4 regions of the Coprobacillus sp. genome follow, and region 4 is predicted to be linked to each of the others. Evidence: predicted binding sites of a transcription regulator. Region 4 holds the regulator's gene; each other region holds the start of a gene.
What was found. The regulator HrcA, encoded in region 4, represses chaperone genes, less so after heat shock. The targets are predictions, from matches to a motif close to TTTTAGCACTNNNNNNNNNNNAGTGCTAAAA.

Region 1 (5,879 bases), on a different contig from region 4:
GATTGCAGTTATTGGATTAGGTTTAGCTGGAAATGCAGTGACAAATGCCGGATTTGTTGTTGATGGTGATGTTGCACCCATGATTATCGCAATTGTGACATTCTTGGTTGCTGCTTTCATTTCAAGTCAAGCAAAAGGCTTCTTGAAGATTGTTCCATTTTTAGTAGCGATTGTTGTTGGTTACATATTGGCATTATGTTTTGGAATTGTTGATTTGAGTGGTGTTGCTAAAGCTGATTGGTTTTCAATCCCAAGTTTTGCATTTCCATTTTCAATGCCAGACTTATTTGGGACAAGTTTTAGAGAATATCACTTCTATTTTGGTCCAGAAACTTTAGCTATTTTACCAGTTGCAATTGTGACAATTTCTGAACATATTGGAGATCATACAGTTTTAGGGAAAATATGTGGTAAGAATTTCTTGAAAAATCCAGGATTAGATAGAACTTTAATTGGAGATGGTGTTGCAACTGCAGTATCAGCATTTCTAGGAGGACCTGCGAATACAACTTATGGTGAAAATACAGGTGTGATTGGTTTGACAAAAATTGGTTCTGTTTATGTGACATGTGGAGCAGCTGGAATTGCAGTTCTCTTATCTTTTTGTGGAAAGATTGCAGCAGTGATCAGTTCTATTCCAGCCTGTGTACTAGGTGGAATGAGTATATTATTATATGGTGTCATTGCAAGCAATGGTCTTCGTATTTTGATTGATGCGCAAGTTGATTTCAATAAACAAAGAAATTTAATTATTGCTTCTGCAATGCTGGTGATTGGTTTGGGTGGAGCTGTTTTCCCACTGGGTGGAAGTGCAACTTTATCTGGAACAGCATTAGCTGCTATTGTTGGTGTTGTTTTAAATTTAATTTTACCTGAAAAATCTGAACAATAGTCATTTATAATGATTTGTATTGGATATAAGATTTCAAACTGAAAAGATTTGAAATCTTTTTTCTTAAAAATAAGTTTTTCAATGATTTGTTATGTGATAAAATGAAGAAAGGTGGTGAGAAAATGGAATATATACCTATTCAATGTAAAAGTGCAATTCGTAAGGTGAGGGGTGGAATGCCTTATCAACATGATGTCAATATTTATCGCGGCTGTGAACATGGATGTTTATATTGCTATGCATTGTACTCACATGATTATTTAGATGATGAAAAGTTTTATGACCATATTTATTATAAAGAGAATATTGTAGAAATTTTAGAAAAAGAAATCAGCAAGCCAAGTTGGCAGAAGAATATCATTAATTTTGGGAGCGTGAGTGATAGTTATCAGCCTTGTGAAAAAGAATTAGGATTGATGAGAGAGGTTTTAAAGTTAATGATTCGTTATCAAAATCCTGTCAATATTTCTACCAAATCAACATTGATTTTAAGGGATATTGATCTTTTGGCTGAATTATCAAAGGTGGCAGCTGTGAATTTGACTTGTACAGTGACATGTGCTGATGAAAGTATCCAACAGGTTATTGAACCACGTGCTGCAACGAGTTTGGAAAGAATGAAAGTTCTTCAAATTTTGAAACAGAAAACCAATGCAAGTGTTGGTATTTTAATGATGCCAATTATTCCATATATCACTGATTCATATGAAAATATAGAAGCTATTTACAAATTGGCTCAACAAATTGATCTCGATTATATTGTTCCTGGAACATTGTATTTAAGAGGAAAAACAAAACCTTATTTTTTAAATTCAATTCGCCAATATGACGAAAACCTTTATTGGAAATTAAAACATCTTTATCCTAAAGGGAGTTGTTTAAAAGAATATAAAAAAGAATTTTATCAATCATTAAATCAAATCCGAAAAAAATATGATTTAGAAAATAAGGTTCTTAAAGATACACATAAAGACGAATGAAAAACTCATATCAGTTTAGGAATTGTATCCTATGATATGAGTTTTTATTTTCACCCTTCATATAAATCACCACTGTTTTCTTTGTTTAATGTTCCTGCCAGTTCAATCATCAGAAATTTAGTTAATGAATTTACAACTGGACGGTGTTTAACTCCTTTGGGAACAATAATGAATTCTCCTGCCTGAACTGGAAATTGATTGTCTTTTGTTTCTAAAATAAAATGACCCTCAATAACATAAAACAGTTCATCAGAAGTTTCATGGATATGAAAATCTAATGTACGATTCTCGACTTGAACAAGACTTAAAACATGTTCATTTAAAATTCCTACCTTGTTATAAACATAAAGACATTGTAGTGCGTTGGCTTCTTTTAATAAATTGACTGTTTTCATAACAGACCTCCTTGGTTATTGTTAATTGTATATATTTATGTTAACATAAATATACTCATCATAAAAATAGATTGTTTAGATGATAACAATCACAAAACAAGATGATTAAGGGGGTCTTTATGGATTTAAAGCATTTACAGACATTTTTATGCTTATGTGAAATTAAGAACTTTACAAAGACTGCTGAGCATCTTCATTATGCTCAGTCCCATGTGACAATGCAGATTCAGCAGCTTGAAGAAGAATTAAATGTCAAATTGTTTGAACGTTTGGGAAAGAAAATTAGTCTCACAACAGATGGGCAGAAATTAATTCCTTATGCTCAAAAAATGCTTTCTCTTTCTAAGGATATAGAATTTCAGTTTGCTAAACAGGATAATGGTCGCATTGTGATAGGAGCGTCTGAATCTCTTTGTCTATATCGTTTACCCAATATTATTAAACTGTTTTCAAATCAGTATCCAAGTGTTGAGGTTTGTTTATATGTATTAGAAAGCAATGATTATTTGTCTTTATTAGCAAACAATACGATTGATATAGCATTTGTATTAGATCGGCCACTAGCTCATTTGCATTTTGAAAAGGTTTTACAGATTCCAGAAACAATTGGTATTTTCTCATTGCCACAACATCCACTTGCTCAAAAGAAAAATGTTTCTTTAAAAGATTTAGCTAATCAGCGTCTCATTGTCACAAAAAAAGAATGTTGTTATCGTCAACAATTTGATTATGATTTAAATAAAATAAAAATAACTCCTCATATTGTTCTTGAGACAAGTAGTATTCAAGTTATTAAACAATCTGTATTAAGTGGACTAGGAATATGTGTATTACCTGAGTTTGTTGTTCAAGATGAAATGAAGCAAAACCAATTAAAGGCAATTGAATATCTCACTCATTATTCTATTCAATCGCAATTAATTTATCATAGAGATAAGTGGCTATCGCCCAGTTTAAAACATTTTATAGATATGGCTAAAAAATTGATTGAATAAAAAAGAGACTATCTCTTGATAGATATCTATCAGGTTATAATCTCTTAATCATTATCTAAATCTTCAGCATAATCATGTCCATCTTCTAGAATTTCTCCAACACGCATTCTTCTTTCCAGTTTCATTTTTTCAACATGTTGATGAAGAAGTTCTTTCACATCAAAAGGTGTTTTGATATTTCTGATTTCTAGAACAGGTGATGTTTTGTCAGATGATTGGACAATAATAGATCCAACACCAAAAATACGTTGTCCTAGCGTTTGAGAAACACTTAAATCACGGACGCGATAAAGTAATATTTCATCACTTTGTAGTCTGACCAATCCTTTATCAACAAAAAGGCGATCATCTGATAAAGAATAAGTTGTAAAGCTGATAGGCATACCAAGTATTCTTTTTTTATCTGACCAAAGTTTTTTGACATTTGTTTTCATATTCCTACCTCCATATATCGACATTATACAATGAATATAGAAATTTGTATAGATGTTATAAATTAGCAGTTTGATATTGACAGTGCTAAGAAAAAGGTATAAGATATCATTAGCACAGTTAATCAAAGAGTGCTAATTAAAGGAGATGTAAAAAATGGCAAAAAAGAAACAATTTAAAGCTGAGTCACAAAGATTATTAGACTTAATGATTAATTCTATTTATACGCATAAGGAAATCTTTCTTAGAGAATTGATTTCTAATGCAAGTGATGCTTCTGATAAATTATACTATAAAGCATTAACTGAAAATATCAGTGGTATTTCAAGAGAAGATTTGTCTATTCAAATTGTGATCAATAAAGATCATCGTATGCTGTCTATTATTGATCAAGGAATTGGGATGGATGCAAAAGAGTTGGAAGAACATTTAGGAACAATTGCGAATTCTGGTTCTTTTGAATTTAAAAATGCCTTAGAAAAGGGACAGGATGATGTTGATATTATTGGGCAATTTGGTGTTGGTTTCTATTCAGCATTTATGGTGGCTCATAAAGTCGAAGTGATTTCTAAAAAATATGGTGAAGATCAAGCTTATATTTGGGAATCAGATACAAGTGATGGTTATACTGTTAAAGAATGTGATTATCCACAACATGGGACAAGAATTAATTTGTTCTTAAAAGAAAATACAGATGATGAAAATTATGATCAATATTTAGATGAATATGAAATTCAAAGACTTGTTAAAAAATATTCTGATTATGTTCATTATCCAATTGAAATGGATATGACAACTTCTAAACAAAAAGAAGACAGTGATGAGTATGAACAAGTTGTTGAACATAAGACATTGAATTCTATGGTTCCATTATGGAAAAGACCAAAGAAAGATATTACAAAAGAAGATTATAATGAATTTTATCAAGATAAATTCAATGACTTCAATGAACCATTAAAAGTTATGCATAATAGTGTTGAGGGAACAATCTCATATGATTCATTATTATTCATTCCTTCAAAACCACCAATGAACTATTATTCTCAAGATTATGAAAAAGGTTTACAACTTTATTCACGTGGAGTCTTTATTATGGATAAAGCAAGTGATCTTGTTCCAGAACATTATAGATTTGTAAAAGGCTTAGTTGATTCACAAGATTTATCATTAAATATTTCTCGTGAAATGTTACAACACGATCGTCAATTAAAGTTAATTGCTGATAAAATTGAAAAACGTATTCAAAGTGAACTTGAAAAGATGTTAAAGAATGAAAGAGAAACATATGAAGAATTCTTTAAAAACTTTGGATTGCAATTGAAGTTTGGTATCTATAATAGTTATGGTATGCTCAAAGATAAATTACAAGATTTATTGTTGTTCTATAGTGCAAATGAAAAGAAACTCATCACTTTAAATGAATATGTTGAAGCTATGAAAGAAGAACAGAAAGAAATCTATTTTGCAAGTGGTGAAACAATTGAAAAGATTAATCATTTACCAACTGTAGAAATGGTTAAGGATAAAGGTTTTGATATCCTTTATTTGACTGATAATGTTGATGAGTTCTGTATTCAAATGTTAAGAGAATATAAAGAAAAAGCCTTTAAGAATATTAATCAAGGTGATTTGGATATTGAAAGTGAAGAAGAAAAGAAAGAACTTGAACAAGTCAATGAAGATAACAAAGATTTGTTAGAAACATTAAAAGAAGCACTAAAAGATCAAGTTCAAGATGTTAAGGTTTCTTCAAGATTAAAAACACATCCAGTATGTTTAGTAAGTGGTGAAGGTGTTTCATTTGAAATGGAAAAAGTATTGAGCCAAATGCCAGATGCTCAAGGTGTTAAAGCAGGAAGAATTCTTGAAATTAATCCTAATCATCAAATCTTTACAGCTTTACAGTCAGTTTTTGATAAAGATAAAGAAAAGATTAAGGATTATGCATCGTTGTTATATGATCAGGCTTTATTAATTGAAGGATTTAGTATTGATGATCCTGTGGGATTCTCTAATAAAGTTTGTGATTTAATGGTTGAAGCTAATAAATAATAAAAAGATAGTATATCAATTTTGATATACTGTTTTTTTATGTTAAAATAAGAAAAAGGGAGAAAAATATGGGAAAGAAAATTGTGATTGTTTTCAGTGTTTTAATCATGTTATGGGGATGTCAAGCATCACA
Region 2 (5,879 bases), on a different contig from region 4:
TCTTTGTCTCTGTATTTAACAATTGATGATTTCCTCTTAAAATACGATTATCCCTACAAACAAGAACATTGTCCTCACTTATGAAATAAAGGTCATATCCTCTATCAGTCGTTTTTGTATAATGACTATAAGAAAGGAGATTTTTCAATACAATCGGATAGAGTCCCTCACTGTAACTTTCAAAATACATCAGCTGATTACCATCAGCCACCTCATAATTAACATAGCATGCTAAACTTGATTGCTGAAAGATGATGTATGGTTTTTCAGCTGCTATTGGCAAATTGACTTTTGGATAAGCAGTTCCAGATATAAAATAAGAAATTGAAATAAGACCTGCTAAACAAAACAATGTCAATGGGATTTTCAAGGCAAACCAAATATTTTCAGTTTTATTAATAAAGCAACTGCCAACAACTCCAACAATAATATAAATAATAATGATAATTTCATAAGTTATATATGGCATTTTTGCAAGGATAACAGCAATTAATGAGAAAAGACAAGCAATAAGTATGGAAGTATAATAAGAACGTTTTAATATATGGATATATGTATAATTCACTTTCTTAGTCAATTTATATTTCACAAAAGGATAAATATTAGCTATAAAGACATTAAGAAATATAAATAACCAAAAAAGAATACTCATTATCCAATAGTCATTTGAAATACTGAGAACATCTAATGAGAAATATGCCCAAAACAAAAATAGCCCACAAGCAGACATGAAAAAATCATAAATAAAATGACGATGTGAAGTTTTAGAAATAACATCTTTTTCGACCTTTTCATCTGTATGAATTGGCCTAGCCTGTGTGGAAGTAAAAATAGAGAATGGCTCACAGTAATCCAGTAATTGATAACCATTTTTCTGAAAATATTCAAAGTATTCTTCCTTTTGAGGAATATTTATGAATCCATCTTTTTTACTATAAACATCTACATAATAATAGATCTCATGAACAGGTTCAGTTTTGAAAACAAGATATTGAGAATGAATTTTTGTTAAATATTTACCATTCTTAGCCATCTCATTTATATAATCCTCTAATTGTTGCTTTTCAAAGTAATGAAATTTATTATATTTTAATTCATGATTCATCAATATCCTCCTCACTCTTCTTTGTATCTTCAATCATTTCAAGGAGATGCTGATATTCTTTTTCTAACATTATACGACCTTTATCTGTCATAATATAACTTCTCTTGCGCCCTTCTGTCTTCTTTTCATGTATCCATTTTTCAGCTTCAAACTTTGAAAGAATTGCATATAATGTTCCTGGACCAAGAATAATTCTTCCATGTGTTAATTTTTCGATATATTGTGAAATTTCAACACCATATCTTTCTTTTTTTAATGCTAATAAAACATAATACATTTGTTCTGTTAATGTTTTCAATTGAACCCTAGGCATACAATCAACTCCTTCATATCGTCTAACGATATGTTCCTCATCTTCAGTCTATTATCGTTTAACGATATTGTCAACAAAAAAAGAGAAAATCATATTTTCTATGATTTCTCTCTAATAATCTCAAACCAGTAATCATCTGGATCATTAATAAAATATAATCCCATAGCCTCATTTTCATAACAAATACAATTCATTCTCTGATGTAATGCATGAGCTTCTTCATAGTTATCAACTGTAAAACAAATATGGCTTTCATTCTCTCCAAGTTCATAACTTTGAGGATGATCCTTTAACCATGTTAATTCTAATTGAAATGGTGAAACACCATCACTTAAATAAACAAGTTTAAAACTGCCATCACTTGCTTCTTTTTCTCGAATAACTTCTAAGCCTAATGCTTCTTTATAAAAATGAATACTCTTTTCTAAATTAGTAACATTAATATTACAATGATTAAATATTGCTTTCATCTTATTCGCTCCTTTTTACTCATCTTTTGGAAAAACAGTTGTTATCATAGGTTTTCCTTCACGATCTACAAGAATTGTTAATCCTCCAGAATTCCCACTTGAATGGTAAAGATAATGAATACCAGTTTCTTTATCGACGAGGATTTCCGTTGCAGTCGCAAATGAACTTTGTTCATAGATACTTATAAAACGTTTATCTTTTTTTGCCATACTTCTTCCTCCATCGTTAACATTATAACAGAATCAAACGTTATTCCAAAATTATTTTCTTTTTCGTTTAACTAAAGTTATATCATAGCTTTCTTGAATCATTATCTCAATATCTTTTGGATCAACTGTACCATCTAGAATAATTGAATTCCAATGTTCTTTACTTAAATGATAACCTGGAACAACAGATTTATATTTTTCTCTAAAAAAATCTAACCACCCTTTTGTTCCCTTCACATTCACCCAAATACTTCCATTTCTTTCAAATATCCACGCAAATATTTTATGATTTTCGTGATGTCTCATACATGTCCAATTCGTATCAGAGAATGGATAATCTTCATATACATTTTGATATGTTAAACAATATGTAATGATTTCTTGCCTTGTCTTCATTATCTCACCTTCTTTTTTATTATACATAAAATATAGATAAAATGATAGGTATTTAGCACTTTCTTATAACTAGTGCCAAAAAGTTCATATTCAATTCACATTTAAGTTTATAATTATTTGTGTTAGCAATCTATAGTTATGAGTGCTAAGCATAAAAAGGAGGAATAAAAATGTTAAAGCCATTACATGACTATGTTATTTTAAAAAAGGAGCAAGCTGAAAAGCAAACTGCAAGTGGGATTATTCTCACCAATCCAAAGGAACAGGCAAGCAATCAAGCAACAGTTGTTGCTGTTGGTCCAAAATGTGACGACCATTTAAAAGAAGGAATGACTGTTATTTTCAAGGAATATTCAGGAACAAAATTTAAAGATGAAGAAACTGAATATATGATTTTAGAAGAAGAAGATATTTTAGCGATTGTTGAATAGGAGGAATTAATCATGAGTAAAGAGATTCGTTTTTCTAAAGATGTTAGAGATGCAATGTTAAAAGGTGTCAATACTTTGGCTGATGCTGTGAAAGTTACAATTGGTCCAAAAGGACGAAATGTTGTTTTAGATAAGGGATATGGTTCACCACTCATTACAAATGATGGAGTTAGTATAGCTAAAGAAATAGAACTAGAAGATACTTTTGAAAATATGGGTGCTAAACTTGTCTATGAAGTTGCCAATAAGACAAATGATGTTGCTGGAGATGGTACAACAACTGCGACTATTCTAGCCCAAAGTATGATTCAAAATGGATTAAAAGCCGTTGAAAAAGGTGCTAATCCTGTTTTAATGCGTGAAGGTATTGATTATGCAAGCAAGGAAGTTGCTAAATATATTTTAGATAAATCTCATATTGTAGAAACAAGCAATGATATTGAAAGTGTTGCAACAATTTCAGCTGGTGATCAAGAGATTGGTAAAATTATTGCACAGGCGATGGAAAAAGTCGGTAGAGATGGGGTCATCAGTGTTGATGAATCAAACAGTTTTGATACTGAATTAGAAGTTGCTGAAGGTATGCAATATGATAAAGGTTATGTATCTCCATATATGGTGTCAGATCGAGAAAAAATGACTGTTGATTTAGACAATCCAATGATTATGGTTACTGATCAAAAAATCAATACAATCCAAGAAATTCTACCAATTCTTGAACAAGTTATGCAAGCCAATAAATCTTTATTGTTAATTGCTGATGATTTCGAACAAGAAGTCATTTCTACATTAGTTGTTAATAAATTAAGAGGAACATTTAATGTTGTTGCAACAAAAGCACCAGGTTTTGGTGATAATCAAAAAGAAATCTTACAAGATATTGCAATATTAACAAATGCAAAATTCTATAGTAAAGATTTAAATATGAATTTAAAAGATATGCAAATGGATGAATTAGGATCAGCTAAAAAAGTTCATATTACTAAAGATCACTCAACTATGATTGGTGGCGCTGGTGAAAAAGATGCAATTGATCAACGTGTTCATGAAATTACTCAACAAATGAATAATTCAAAAAGTGAATATGATAAGAAAAATTATGCTGAAAGATTAGGTAAATTAAGTAATGGTGTTGCTATTATCAAAGTCGGTGGTGCAACTGAATCAGAATTAAAAGAAAAGAAATTAAGAATCGAAGATGCATTAAATGCAACAAAAGCTGCTGTCAGTGAAGGAATTGTTATGGGTGGCGGTGTGACATTAGTTAATGCTTATGTTGCTTTAAAAGATCAATTAAAAGATAAAGATATTGATAAACAAAAAGGTATTAAGGTTGTTTTAGATGCATTGCTTGCCCCAATGAGTCAAATTGCTGAAAATGCTGGCTATAATAGTGATGAAATCGTTGAAAAACAAATGAAGTCTCCTGAAGGTCAAGGCTTTGATGCAAAAGATGGTGAATGGGTTGCAATGTTTGATAAAGGTATTATTGACCCAACAAAGGTAACACGTAGCGCTTTATTAAATGCCGCAAGTATATCTGCATTATTCATTACAACAGAAGCTGGTGTTGCCCCTATTAAAGAAGACAATCCTGCTCCAGTTCCAATAGGTGCTCCAGGAATGTACTAATATTTTGATCTCAAAAACACAAGTGAAAAAGAAGTTCTCATAGTTTAGAGGACTTCTTTTTTCAATATACTCTTTTGAATATCAAAAAAACAGTTAAATGCTACATAGTGCAATAGCAATCAAATGAAACGACATAGAGATAACAGAATAAAGATAAACGTCACTGACAATGATAATAATTTATAAAGAAAAAGGATAAATTTTTACATATCTTTCCTATTTACAAGACTTCCATTCATCTTCTAATATAGCCATTAGAATATTATCAGCATACTTATCACCATCTTTAATAGCATCTTTTAATATGCCCTCTTGACGAAATCCAGCATGTTTATATGCTTTAATGGCTCTCACATTAAACGAAAAGACATTTAATTCTAAACGATGCAGATGCAGTTCTTGAAAAGCAAAATCTCTTGTTTTTTCCAGAGCCCATGTTCCAATCCCTTTTCCATAATCAGTCGGATGAAATAAACATATACGAAAATTAGCACTTCTTAAATCATTATCAATTTCATTAATAACACTTTCACCAATAATTTTACCTTCAGGAGAAATAATCATAAAATCATATCGATCACTAGCATCCAGGCATTGATAAAAAAATGAAATAACTTTATCCAATTCAAAATGTTTTTGGCTACCTGTCAACCTAGCTGTTTCTGAATCCAAAGGATTGAAATTATTCCTAAAATATGGTTCAGCATCTTGCTTTTGCGCTAATCTTAGTTTATATCCAGCTTTTGACCATTCTGTTCTCATAATAGCCTCCTTTCTCAAATAAATCTAAAGAAGATACATGTGTATCTATATTCTTGAAACACCTTCTTCTTGTGCTTTTTGAGACACTGCTTTTGCTACAACTTTAGCAACACGTGGATCTAATGCACGAGGAATAACATATGTTGGAGAAAGTTCCTCTTCACTGACAAGTGATGCCAAACCTCTTGCAGCAGCCATTTTCATACCTTCAGTAATCTTACGTGCTGTTACATCTAATGCTCCTTTAAATAATCCAGGAAAGGCCAATACATTATTAATTTGATTTGGGAAATCTGAACGACCAGTTCCCATAACTGCAACACCCGCTGCAATTGCATCATCATACTTGATTTCAGGCTCTGGATTGGCCATTGCAAATACAATAGGGTCTTTTTTCATATCTTTAACCATCTCTTGCGTTAATAAACCTGGTGCAGAAACACCAATAAAAACATCAGCCTCTTTAAGTGCTTCAGCCATTGTCATACGCTTTGCCTGAGAATTTGTAATTTCAGTTAATTCCTGTGTTAAAAAATCATATTGAGCATAATCTTCTTTTG
Region 3 (5,879 bases), on a different contig from region 4:
TCTTGTTTCTTCAGTATTTCCTTGCAATAAATATTGAGAACCAATATTTGAAGTCATTATAATAATAGTATTTTTAAAGCTTACTACATTTCCTTTTGAATCAGTAATACGTCCATCATCTAAAACCTGCAATAAAACATTAAAGACTTCCGGATGTGCCTTCTCAATTTCATCCAATAAAACAATGCTATAAGGAGCACGTCGCACTGCTTCACTTAATTGTCCACCTTCTTCATAGCCTACATATCCAGGTGGTGCTCCAAGCAAACGAGAAACGCTGAATTTTTCCATATACTCACTCATATCAATACGAACAATATTCTTTTCACTATCAAATAACTGTTCAGCCAGACTTTTAGCGACTTCTGTTTTACCTACTCCAGTTGGTCCTAAGAATAAGAATGAACCAATTGGACGATTTTCATCATTGATTCCAGCACGTGATCTTAAAATAGCATCACTTACTTTCTCAATAGCTTCATCTTGACCAATAACTCGTTGACGTAATATTTCATCAAGATGTAAAAGTTTCTCTCTTTCAGATTCCATTAACTTATTCATTGGAATGCCAGTCCATCTCGCAATCACTTCACTAATTGTATCCACACTGACTTTTTCCTGTAATAAGGCATCTTCAGATTCCTGAGATTGAAAATCAGAAATTTCTTGATTGATTTTTGGTAACGTTTCGTACTTAATCTTAGATGCTTCTTCAAGATTTCCCTCTGTTTCATACTTATCTTTTAAGGCTTCAAAACGAACTTTTTGATCCTTTAATTCTTTAATATGATCTAGTGCCTTCTTTTCCTCTTTCCATTTATCACTCAAGCCAATCATTTGCTCATCTAATGAAGCAATACGACTCTTAATTTCATCCAATCGTCTTTCATTATCCTCATTCTTATCTTCTTTCTCAATAGAAATACGCTCCATTTCAAGACGATTCTTTTCTCTTGTAATAACATCAAGTTCTTCTGGCAATGAATCAATTTCCATACGCACAGATGCGCAAGCCTCATCAATTAAGTCAATTGCTTTATCTGGTAAAAAACGATCTGTAATGTATCTTTGTGACATATGAACTGCTCCAACAATTGCACTATCTGTAATTTGGACACCATGATGTGATTCAAAACTATCTTTCAAACCACGTAAAATAGCAATTGTATCATCTGTATCAGGTTCATCAACAGTCACTTTTTGGAAACGTCTTTCTAAAGCTGCATCTTTTTCAATATATAATCGATATTCATCCAAAGTTGTAGCCCCAATACAATGGAGTTCTCCACGTGCTAACATTGGTTTTAAAAGATTAGCTGCATCCATAGCCCCATCAGTTTTTCCTGCACCCACCAATTGATGAATTTCATCAATAAAAAGAATGATATTTCCTTCAGCCTTCTTGATTTCGTTCAAAACAGCTTTCAATCTTTCTTCAAATTCACCACGGAACTTCGCACCAGCAACCAGCGAACCTAAATCCAGTTCATAAAGTGTTTTGTTTTGTAAACTTGTAGGCACATCGTTTTTAAATATACGCCAGGCCAAGCCTTCAACAATCGCTGTTTTCCCAACACCTGGTTCACCAATTAAGATTGGATTATTCTTTGTTTTACGTGATAAAATCTGCACAACTCTTCTGATTTCTTCATCACGACCAATAACAGGATCTAATTTACCATCTCGTACATCCTGAATCAAATCACGACCATATTTTGTAAGAACCTCATATTGATTTTCTGGATGAGGACTATTCACAGTATTTCCTCCTCGCATATCTTCAATTATTTTTTCTACACTTTTTTTATTCAAATGAAATTGTTGAATAATTTCCTGACACAAAGTACTTTGTGTTGCAAACAAAGCCATAATCAAATGTTCAACGCTTAAATATTCATCTTTATATTGTGACATTGTTGTTTGTGCTTTTGTAAGCAATTGATTTAAATCATAAGAAATTCTAAGTTGACTTTCATCAACACCCTCTACAACAGGTTTCTGTTGACGTTTATTTTCCAAATAGTTTATCAATCCTGCTATATCCACATCAGCCTTAACGAGAACACGATAAAATATACCACTAGTGTCTTCAATCAATGCTAACAAAAGATCCTCAATATCTACAACTTGCCGAGACATTGATAATACTTCCTGAAAAGCCTTCTGTAGTGCTTCTTGCATTGCTGCTGTCCATTTTTCTATATTCATAATCTCACTCCTTTAGCACTCTTATATCCTTAGTGCTAACTATAGTATACCACTAATTTTAGCACTGTCAACCCTAAAGTGCTAAAATTATCATACAAACTCTCTTAATGTTTTCATAAGATTTTCTTAATCAAATCATCATAATATATTATGAACACTTTCAGACATTCTTATTATTTGTTTGTTAGAATATATCTGCATTCAAATTATGGAGGTTATATTATGAAAAAAACAATTGCAATTCTTTTTGGAGGACATTCAAGCGAATATAGCGTATCACTTGAATCAGCATACTCAGTTCTTTGTCATCTAGATCATGATAAATATAACATTTATATGATTGGCATTACAAAAGATGGGAAGTGGTATCATTTTGATGGCGATATCTTAGATATTCAAAATGACACATGGTGGCAGCATCCTCTTCACGAAGTCACAATTTCACCTGATCCAACCAAACATGCACTTATAGAAATGAAAACAGATCACTTTATACTTGTTCACATTGATGCGATTTTTCCAATTTTACATGGTAAAAATGGTGAAGATGGAACAGTTCAAGGTTTAATTGCATTATCTGGCATTCCCCTCATCGGTTGTTCTGTAGCCAGTTCAGCATTATGTATGGATAAAGAACGTGCTCATCAAATTGTCAATCATGCAGGCATTCGTGTGCCAAAATCTTTTGTCCTAACATCCATGCAAGATTATCAATTGCAAAAAAACAATTTTCTCAAACTCTCTTTGCCACTCTTTGTGAAGCCAGTAAAAGCAGGATCATCATATGGGATTACAAAAGTCACTCATCTTGATGAAATAGAAAAAGCTATTGAATTTGCTTTTACTTATGATAATGAGATTCTTATTGAAGAAAATATTGAGGGATTTGAAGTTGGATGTGCAGTCATGGGAACTGATCAACTCATTCTCGGTCGTGTTGATGAAATTGAATTATCACAAGGTTTTTTTGATTTTACTGAAAAATATACTTTAAAATCTTCACAGATTCATATGCCTGCTCGTATAGATTCTCAAATTGAAAAACGCATTCAGGAAACAGCACAAATGATCTATAAAGCTTTAGGATGTCAAGTTTTTGCAAGAGTTGATATGTTCTTAACACCAGAAAATGAGATTGTCTTTAATGAAGTGAATACAATTCCTGGCTTCACATCTCACAGTCGTTTCCCAAGCATGTTGCAAGGCATTGGATATAGTTTTGAAAATATTTTAGATAAACTTATTGAAATGGGGTTAAACCATGAAAACAATTATTCTCAATAAAGCTGATATTCATAAAGGAAATTTAATTCTTATTAATTATCAGTATCCATACCATAACAATCCTGATCTTCCTATTTTAAAAGAAGATAACATTTCATTAGAAAAAAGAACATATAACTTACTCAAAAATATTCTCCAAGACATAAATCAAACACATCAAATATCTCTTGTCAGCGGTTTTCGTACAGAGGAAGAACAAACCCTTATATATAAAGATTCACTATATAACAATGGCATCGAATTTACCAATCGCTATGTTGCCTTACCACAACATAGTGAACATCAAACCGGCCTTGCTATAGATTTAGGACTCAATTCAGATCATATTGATTTTATACGCCCAGAGTTTCCACATGTAGGTGTTTGTCAAAACTTTAGAAACATAGCATATCAATATGGCTTTATTCAACGCTATGAAGAGGACAAAGAAGCAATGACACATATTGCAAATGAACCTTGGCATTTCCGTTATGTTGGCATTCCCCACTCCATGTTTATGATGGAAAAACATTTATGTTTAGAGGAATATATTGAAGATATAAAGAACTATTCTATACACAAACCATTAAATTACTATTTTCAAAATCGATTATTTTCTATATTTTATGTACCAATATTAAACCAAACAGCAACAATCACTTTAGCAGACAATGCTGTATATCAAATTTCAGGAAATAATATTGATGGCTTTATTGTCACTGTTTGGAGGACATATGCATAAGAGAAATTATCCAATGATTGATATTATGCGTATTATTGCTTCAATCCTTGTCATTGGCATTCATACATACCCATTTTTACAAATCAGTCCATCACTTGATTTTATAACAACACATATTATTGGCAGAATTGCTGTCCCTTTCTTTTTTATGACAACTGCTTTCTTTCTGTTTGAACATGGAGAACCTACACTACAAAGATTAAAAAAGACACTTAATCAACTGGGAATAATTTATCTGATATGCATCTTTATATACATTCCTATTCAAATCTATAATAATACTCTTATTCAATCAGTTCCAAATCTGATTCAGGATATTTTTATGGATGGAACATTCTACCATTTGTGGTATCTTCCTGCAACACTTATCGGAATAAGTTTGGTTTATATAATATATAAGTACTGTTCTTTAAAACTTGGATTTATTCTTGTCATCATTTTATATATTTTGTCATCATTTTATATATTATTGGTTTAGGCGGAGATTCTTATTATGGATTCAGTATTCAAATTCCTATTCTCAAAAGCTTGTATAATTCTATTTTTCAATTTTGTGAATATACACGAAATGGTCTATTCTTTGCTCCAATATTTTTATGGCTAGGAGCTTATATTGCTCAGCACCAACGCAGAATTTCCAGATATCATTGGTATATTACACTCTGTATTAGTTTTCTTTTCATGGCTGGCGAAACTATTATTTTAAATAGTTATAATATACCCAAACATGATGCTATGAATATATTTTTACCTATGTCTATGTATTTGCTTTTTATGATTATAATATCTTATACAGGTCAGCGTTATCCAAGGTGTAAAGATTTATCTTTGATGATTTATATTATTCATCCTATGATGATTGTTGTCACAAGAATGCTAGGAAAGATTTTACATTTAGAAACTTATTTTATTGATAATCATTTAATACATTTTTGCATTGTAACACTTTTATCAATAATCTGCTCATATATTTTTATCTTCATCAAGAAAGGAATGATTCAGCATGGAAAAACTCAAGTACCAAACAGATCGAAGTTGGGTTGAGATTAATTTAGATGCTTTAGAAAACAATGTTCAAGAAATATCAAAATTACTACGTTCTCGTAAACAGATTATGGCTGTTGTTAAAGCAGATGCTTATGGTCATGGAGCAATAAAAATTTCTCAAGAGTTAGAAAAATTAGGAATTGATTGTTTTGCAGTCGCAACCATTGATGAAGCTATGATATTAAGACAAAATCATATTCATGGGGATATATTAATTCTTGGTTTTACTGCACCACATCTTGCACCACTCTTATTAAAATATCATTTAATTCAAACAGTTATTGACTATGATTATGGTCAACAATTAAATGCTATGCAGCTGCCTTTACAAATCCATATAAAAATTGATTCAGGTATGCATCGTCTAGGTGCTGATTATCATGATTTAACACATATTCGACGACTTTTTGAATTACCTTACTTACATGTTGAGGGTGTATTCTCTCATTTATGTGTTGCTGACAGTTCAAAGATGGAGGACATTCATTTTACTAAGCAACAGTTCTTAAACTTTAATCAAACAATACATCAACTCCAGGAATTTGGTTATGATGTTGGCAAAGTCCACATCCAAAGCAGTTATGGTCTTTTAAATTACCCTGACTATCATTACGATTAT
Region 4 (5,879 bases):
AAGTAAAAGAATGGAGTCTAATAAATTGGAAAAACTTAAAATAGCTATTATATGTATTTTATTTGTTTTGTTAATAGTTACTGGATTCCTGGCGTTACCATCTTTTTTTTGATAGTATGCCTCTTGTACTTCAAGTTGGAATGATCTGTTTTGATATTGTTGTATCAGGAACTATGTACTATATAATTAAATATAAATTATAAATGATTTTGAATATTTTTACTTGATTTCTATCGGAATTATTATCATATATAATTTATTTATTAAATGTTGTTCTTATGAGAGGGGAAAATGAAATTTAGTGATTGGTTTACATATATATTAGCATTGCTACTTTTAGGTTCAAGATAAGTGATTCCTTTTCAAGATGATACTATTTGATTTATAATATTATTTCTATTGTTGTTGCTATTGGGATTTTTATTTATGGTAAAAAATGAATCTGATTGATTTTTAAAACATTGACAATAAACGAAAAAATTGTTATTTACTTCTTTGCGCTTGGGAACAGTTATTGGCATAGTCTTAATTATTGTATTTATTAATATTTGATCACTTTAAATCTTCATAAAATAGTAAGTCAATAAAGATATCAAGATAATTGCTCTTTGTACTGTTGATTTTACAAATAGGGATTATAAATGTATAGTGAATAAGAGGTGAGAGTGAAGGTGATGATGAGTTATTTTGGTGGTGCAATGACTATAGCATGTTTTTGCTTATTTATACTTTTATTAAAGTTTTTAATTTTAAGGTCATTAAGGTCTATTTATGGATAGTTGAAATGACTATTCTATGGTCAACAGTCATGCGTTTTTTAGAAAATGAAGTCTTAAATCTAGGTACATTGCTTGTTTTTCTATTTGTTCAAGGGATGCTTATTTATTTTATCAAGATTGATTATCGAAAAGATGTTTGTCGAAAGGATATCTATTTAAAAATATTATAAAGTCATTTTGTTCCACTGATTGTAATGGGGATACCAAAGGTGAAGGAAGAAGTTGATGAATTTATAAAGACATTAGATGACCTATTGAGAAACTCTGATCAAATGAAAAAAAAGAGCTTTTTACTTTTTTGTATATGATGCAGGATATATATATAATCAGGCTTTATTTCTAAGAAAGTCTGATATGTATCTTTTTATTGAAGATAAAGAGTTTTTAGAGTTAGATGTTGAAGAAAATGGGAAAGGTGGTAGTGCTACATTAGCAAGGAATTTAAAGGGATTATGGAATAGAAGTAGTGCCATTAGAAAAATCGCATCATATCAATGTGGTATCACAGCTGGTTTTATGAAATCTTTAGCTACTATTGCTTATTGGAAAGGTGTTGCATTATTTGGACCTGCAATCGCTAACGCTGCGTTATATATTGGTGGTGTAGCGTTTATGTGTGCAGCAGTATTAGGAGTTGGAGTGGCTGTATTATATTTAGATAAACATAGAGTATTTTATTAATATATGGGGGATTTATCCCTCATATATTAATAATTATAAGGAGGATACTTTTTTATGAGAACATTCAAATATTTTAAACTTATATTAGCTTGTTTAGATTTGTTTTCTGCATGATTGTTATATATTATATATATTCCTGTTTTGTTGTTTATATGTGTTAGTTGCTAGTTTTTATCTATGTGTATTTAGTAAAAAATAAGAACTATTATAGGAAAAACTCAACTATACGATTGGTTCGAAATGATCCGTTCGATGATTGTTAATGTTCTCATTGTGTGGTTTAGGTTTAGCAGGATTTTGTTTTTAGAACTGAAAAGGATGCTACAAGATATTTTTACTTATTTTATGAAACAACAAAAAGAACTAAGGAAAACGTATTTAAGAAACATCCTGTTGATATTCATATATGTATTGATCTCTTTTGTTTATATAAAGGGGAGTGCAGAGTTGATAACTGAATTGAATTCAGTTATTTTTGTTTTTTAGCACAAAAGTGTTGACAGTGCTAAAAACATGAGTATAATAAAATTAGCACAAAGATAAAAGGAGTGCTAAAAGGAGGTTGTGATATGCTGAGTGCACGACAATTGCTTATATTCAAGTGTATTGTTGAAGAGTTTGTTGAAACAGCTGAACCAGTTGGTTCAAAAACACTTATGACAAAGTATATGCTTCCTTATTCAAGTGCGACAATTCGTAATGAAATGTCATTTCTTGAAGAAAATGGATATTTAGAAAAAACACATACGTCATCAGGACGTGTGCCCTCAACACAAGGGTATCGCTTTTATGTCAATACATTAATGCAGCCTAATGTTGATGACGATGTCAAAAATCAAGTTGCTATGATTCTTGGTGACCGGCATCGCTCTTTAAATGAGATTATTCAGGAAAGTTGTCAAATTTTAAGTGAACTTACTCATTTGACTACAGTAGCTTTAGGTCCTAATTCTGATTATGAACGATTGCAAAATATTACACTTGTTCCTTTGACAGAGCATAGTGTGACAGCAATTATTGTAACAGACAAAGGGCATGTTGAAAATCGTATTTTTAAAGTTAAGAATAATGCTTATTTAGAAGATTTAACAAGTTGTGTGAATGTTATGAATGATTTGTTGGATGGAACACCAATTAATCAAGTGGCTTATCGCTTGGAAAGAGATGTGCGGCCAATATTGAGTGCTCGAATTAAAGAACATGAAGTTTTATTCAATGCGTTTTTAGAATCATTTATGAAATTCGCCAATAGTAATGTTTATTTCTCGGGTAAAGAAAATATGTTGTATCAACCTGAATATAATGATGTGAATAAACTTAGACAGCTGGTCTCTGCTTTTGAGAATTCACAGTCATGGAAAAGTTTAGAACCTATTGCTATTGAAGAGGGTGTAAGTGTAAGGATTGGAAGTGAATCACCCATTGAAGATTTAAGTGATGTCTCTGTCATCAGTGCATCGTTTAAAACAGGCAATGAATCCAAAGGATCAATATCGGTTATAGGGCCAACACGTATGCCTTATGAAAAAGTTGTTTCTTTGGTTGAGTATATTTCTAAAAGTTTAGAAACAGTTTTGCTAAGCAATGATGAAGATGATGAATAGAGGTGAAAGTATGGCAAAGGAAAAGAAAGAAAAAAAAGTTGATGAAGAAGTAAAGCAAGAAGAAACAGAAGTTGTTGAAGAAACAGCAACTGATTCACTTGAGGATAAAGTTGCAAAGCTTGAAGAAGAAGTGAATACATGGAAGACGGATTATTATAAAGTTTTTGCAGATATGGAAAACTCAAAGAGAAGGTTAGAAAAAGAACATCAAAACTCTATGAAATTTATGATGCAAGATTTTATTGAAGAATTACTTCCTGTAGTTGACAATTTTGAACGTTCTTTGAATGTTCAGGAACCGAGTGAAGAAATTCAAACATTCTTAAAAGGGTATCAAATGATTTTTGATCAGTTAATGGCTATTCTTGAAAAGAATGGTGTTGAAGCGATTGAAGCTCAAGGTAAGGAATTTGATCCAAATTTCCATCAGGCTGTGATGACAACCAACGATGAAAATTTTGATTCAAATATCGTTGTGGAAGAACTTCAAAAAGGTTATAAATTGAAAGATCGCGTTATTCGTGCATCTTTAGTTAAAGTTAATGAATAGTTATAAGGAGGATTTATATTATGGGAAACAAAATTATTGGTATTGATTTAGGTACTACAAACTCATGCGTAAGTGTGATGGAAAATGGAGAAGCAAAAGTTATTGCAAATCCTGAAGGATTAAGAACAACTGCATCAGTTGTTGCATTCAAAAATGGAGAAATCGTTGTTGGTGAAGCTGCAAAACGTCAAGCTGTTACTAATAAAGATACAGTTATGTCTGTAAAAAGACATATGGGTACAAATTATAAAGAAAATGTAAATGGTAAAGAATATACACCTCAAGAAATCTCTGCAATGATTTTACAAAACTTAAAAGCAACTGCAGAAGCATATTTGGGTGAAACAGTTACAAAAGCAGTTATTACTGTACCAGCATATTTCAATGATGCACAAAGACAAGCTACAAAAGATGCTGGTAAAATTGCGGGACTAGATGTTGAACGTATCATTAACGAACCTACTGCTGCTGCTTTAGCATTTGGTGTTGATAAATTAGATACTGAACAAAAAGTATTGGTATATGACTTAGGAGGAGGAACATTTGACGTTTCAATCCTTGATTTGGCAGATGGTATGTTTGAAGTATTAGCGACAGCTGGAGATAACCGTTTAGGTGGAGATGACTTTGATGAAAAAGTTATGAACTGGATTGTTGCTGAATTTAAAAAGGATCAAGGTGTTGATTTGAGTGCTGATAAAATGGCAATGCAACGTGTTAAAGAAGCTGCTGAAAAAGCGAAAAAAGATTTATCAGGAGTTATGCAAACACAAATTTCATTACCATTTATCTCTGCTGGTGCAGCAGGTCCATTGCATTTAGAATTAACATTAACAAGAGCTAAATTTGATGAATTAACTAAAGATTTGGTTGTTCGTACTGAAGGACCAGTGAAACAAGCATTAAGTGATGCTGGTATTTCTCCAAGTGAAATTGATCAAGTTTTATTGGTAGGTGGATCTACTCGTATTATTGCTGTACAAGAATCAGTGAAAAGATTACTTGGAAAAGAACCTAACAAATCAGTGAATCCTGATGAAGTTGTATCTATGGGTGCAGCTATTCAAGGTGGAGTTATTACTGGTGATGTTAAAGATATCGTTTTATTAGATGTTACACCATTATCATTAGGTATTGAAACTATGGGTGGAGTTATGACTGTATTAATTGAAAGAAATACAACAATTCCAACAACAAAATCACAAATTTTCTCTACTGCTGCAGATAATCAGCCAGCTGTTGATATCAATGTATTACAAGGTGAAAGATCTATGGCTAAAGATAATAAACAATTAGGTTTATTTAAATTAGATGGTATTGAACCAGCTCCAAGAGGTGTTCCACAAATTGAGGTTACATTCAGTATTGATGTTAATGGTATTGTTAATGTTAAAGCGAAAGATATGAAATCACAAAAAGAACAATCTATTACAATTCAAAATTCAACTGGATTAAGTGATGAAGAAATTGATAGAATGGTAAAAGAGGCTGAAGCTAATAAGGCTGAAGATGAACAAAAACGTAAAGATATTGAAACAAGAAATAAAGCAGAACAAATGATTAATGAAATTGATAAAGCATTAGCTGAACAAGGTGATAAGATTGATGAAAATCAAAAAACACAAGCAACTGCTTTAAGAGATGAATTAAAGAAAGCTTTAGATGATAATGATATGGCTACACTTGAAACTAAGATGACTGAATTAGAACAAGTTGCACAACAAATGGCAGCATATCAATATCAACAAGGTCAAGGAGCTAATCCGACAGGTGATACACAAACAGCATCAAATAATGATGATGTTGTCGATGCAGACTTTACAGAAAAAAATTAGGATAGTATAAAGCCAAGGCTTTGCCTTGGTTTTATCTAGTCAAGAGGTGAGAATATGGCTGATAAAAGAGATTATTATGAGGTGCTTGGTGTTTCTAAAAGTGCCAGTGCAGATGAAATCAAACGTGCATATCGAAAAATGGCTAAGAAATATCACCCTGATGTTAACAAGGATCCTGGTGCAGAAGATAAATTTAAAGAAGTACAAGAAGCGTATGATGTTTTATCAGATGATAATAAAAAAGCTGCATATGATCGTTATGGTCATGCGGCATTTGATCAATCAGGAGGATTTGGAGGAGCTGGCGGATTCGGTGGATTTGGTGGCTTTGAAGATGTTGACTTAGGAGATATTTTTGGTTCATTCTTTGGTGGTGGAGGACAGCGTCAAAGAAAGACAGGTCCAATGCGTGGGGAAGATCGTTTTGTTC

Region 1: a site for HrcA is predicted at 3,757-3,787, ahead of htpG (molecular chaperone HtpG). Genes of this name have one in related genera too.
Region 2: a site for HrcA is predicted at 2,545-2,575, ahead of AC5M21_RS03105 (GroES family chaperonin). Genes of this name have one in related genera too.
Region 3: a site for HrcA is predicted at 2,265-2,295, ahead of AC5M21_RS11185 (ATP-dependent Clp protease ATP-binding subunit). Genes of this name have one in related genera too.

The regions. Positions count from the first base shown of each region.
Region 1 is NZ_CFJNYH010000013.1:26,109-31,987, reverse strand. Features, by position in the region: gene AC5M21_RS06195 (uracil-xanthine permease family protein) at 1-892, shown strand, start outside; gene AC5M21_RS06190 (SPL family radical SAM protein) at 1,015-1,872, shown strand; gene AC5M21_RS06185 (cupin domain-containing protein) at 1,923-2,267, opposite strand; gene AC5M21_RS06180 (LysR family transcriptional regulator) at 2,387-3,262, shown strand; gene AC5M21_RS06175 (PH domain-containing protein) at 3,307-3,696, opposite strand; gene htpG (molecular chaperone HtpG) at 3,851-5,746, shown strand; gene AC5M21_RS06165 (hypothetical protein) at 5,815-5,879, shown strand, end outside.
Region 2 is NZ_CFJNYH010000005.1:40,478-46,356, reverse strand. Features, by position in the region: gene AC5M21_RS03130 (DUF2812 domain-containing protein) at 1-1,105, opposite strand, end outside; gene AC5M21_RS03125 (PadR family transcriptional regulator) at 1,095-1,418, opposite strand; gene AC5M21_RS03120 (VOC family protein) at 1,517-1,888, opposite strand; gene AC5M21_RS03115 (DUF6440 family protein) at 1,904-2,098, opposite strand; gene AC5M21_RS03110 (MmcQ/YjbR family DNA-binding protein) at 2,150-2,494, opposite strand; gene AC5M21_RS03105 (GroES family chaperonin) at 2,665-2,925, shown strand; gene groL (chaperonin GroEL) at 2,938-4,557, shown strand; gene AC5M21_RS03095 (GNAT family N-acetyltransferase) at 4,774-5,319, opposite strand; gene AC5M21_RS03090 (NAD(P)-dependent malic enzyme) at 5,365-5,879, opposite strand, start outside.
Region 3 is NZ_CFJNYH010000030.1:7,020-12,898, reverse strand. Features, by position in the region: gene AC5M21_RS11185 (ATP-dependent Clp protease ATP-binding subunit) at 1-2,208, opposite strand, end outside; gene vanG (D-alanine--D-serine ligase VanG) at 2,428-3,492, shown strand; gene AC5M21_RS11175 (M15 family metallopeptidase) at 3,470-4,213, shown strand; gene AC5M21_RS11170 (acyltransferase family protein) at 4,206-4,691, shown strand; gene AC5M21_RS11165 (acyltransferase family protein) at 4,742-5,257, shown strand; gene vanT (serine racemase VanT catalytic subunit) at 5,217-5,879, shown strand, end outside.
Region 4 is NZ_CFJNYH010000020.1:31,621-37,499, forward strand. Features, by position in the region: gene AC5M21_RS08540 (hypothetical protein) at 785-949, shown strand; gene AC5M21_RS08545 (hypothetical protein) at 1,134-1,460, shown strand; gene hrcA (heat-inducible transcriptional repressor HrcA) at 2,030-3,064, shown strand; gene grpE (nucleotide exchange factor GrpE) at 3,075-3,614, shown strand; gene dnaK (molecular chaperone DnaK) at 3,635-5,449, shown strand; gene dnaJ (molecular chaperone DnaJ) at 5,504-5,879, shown strand, end outside.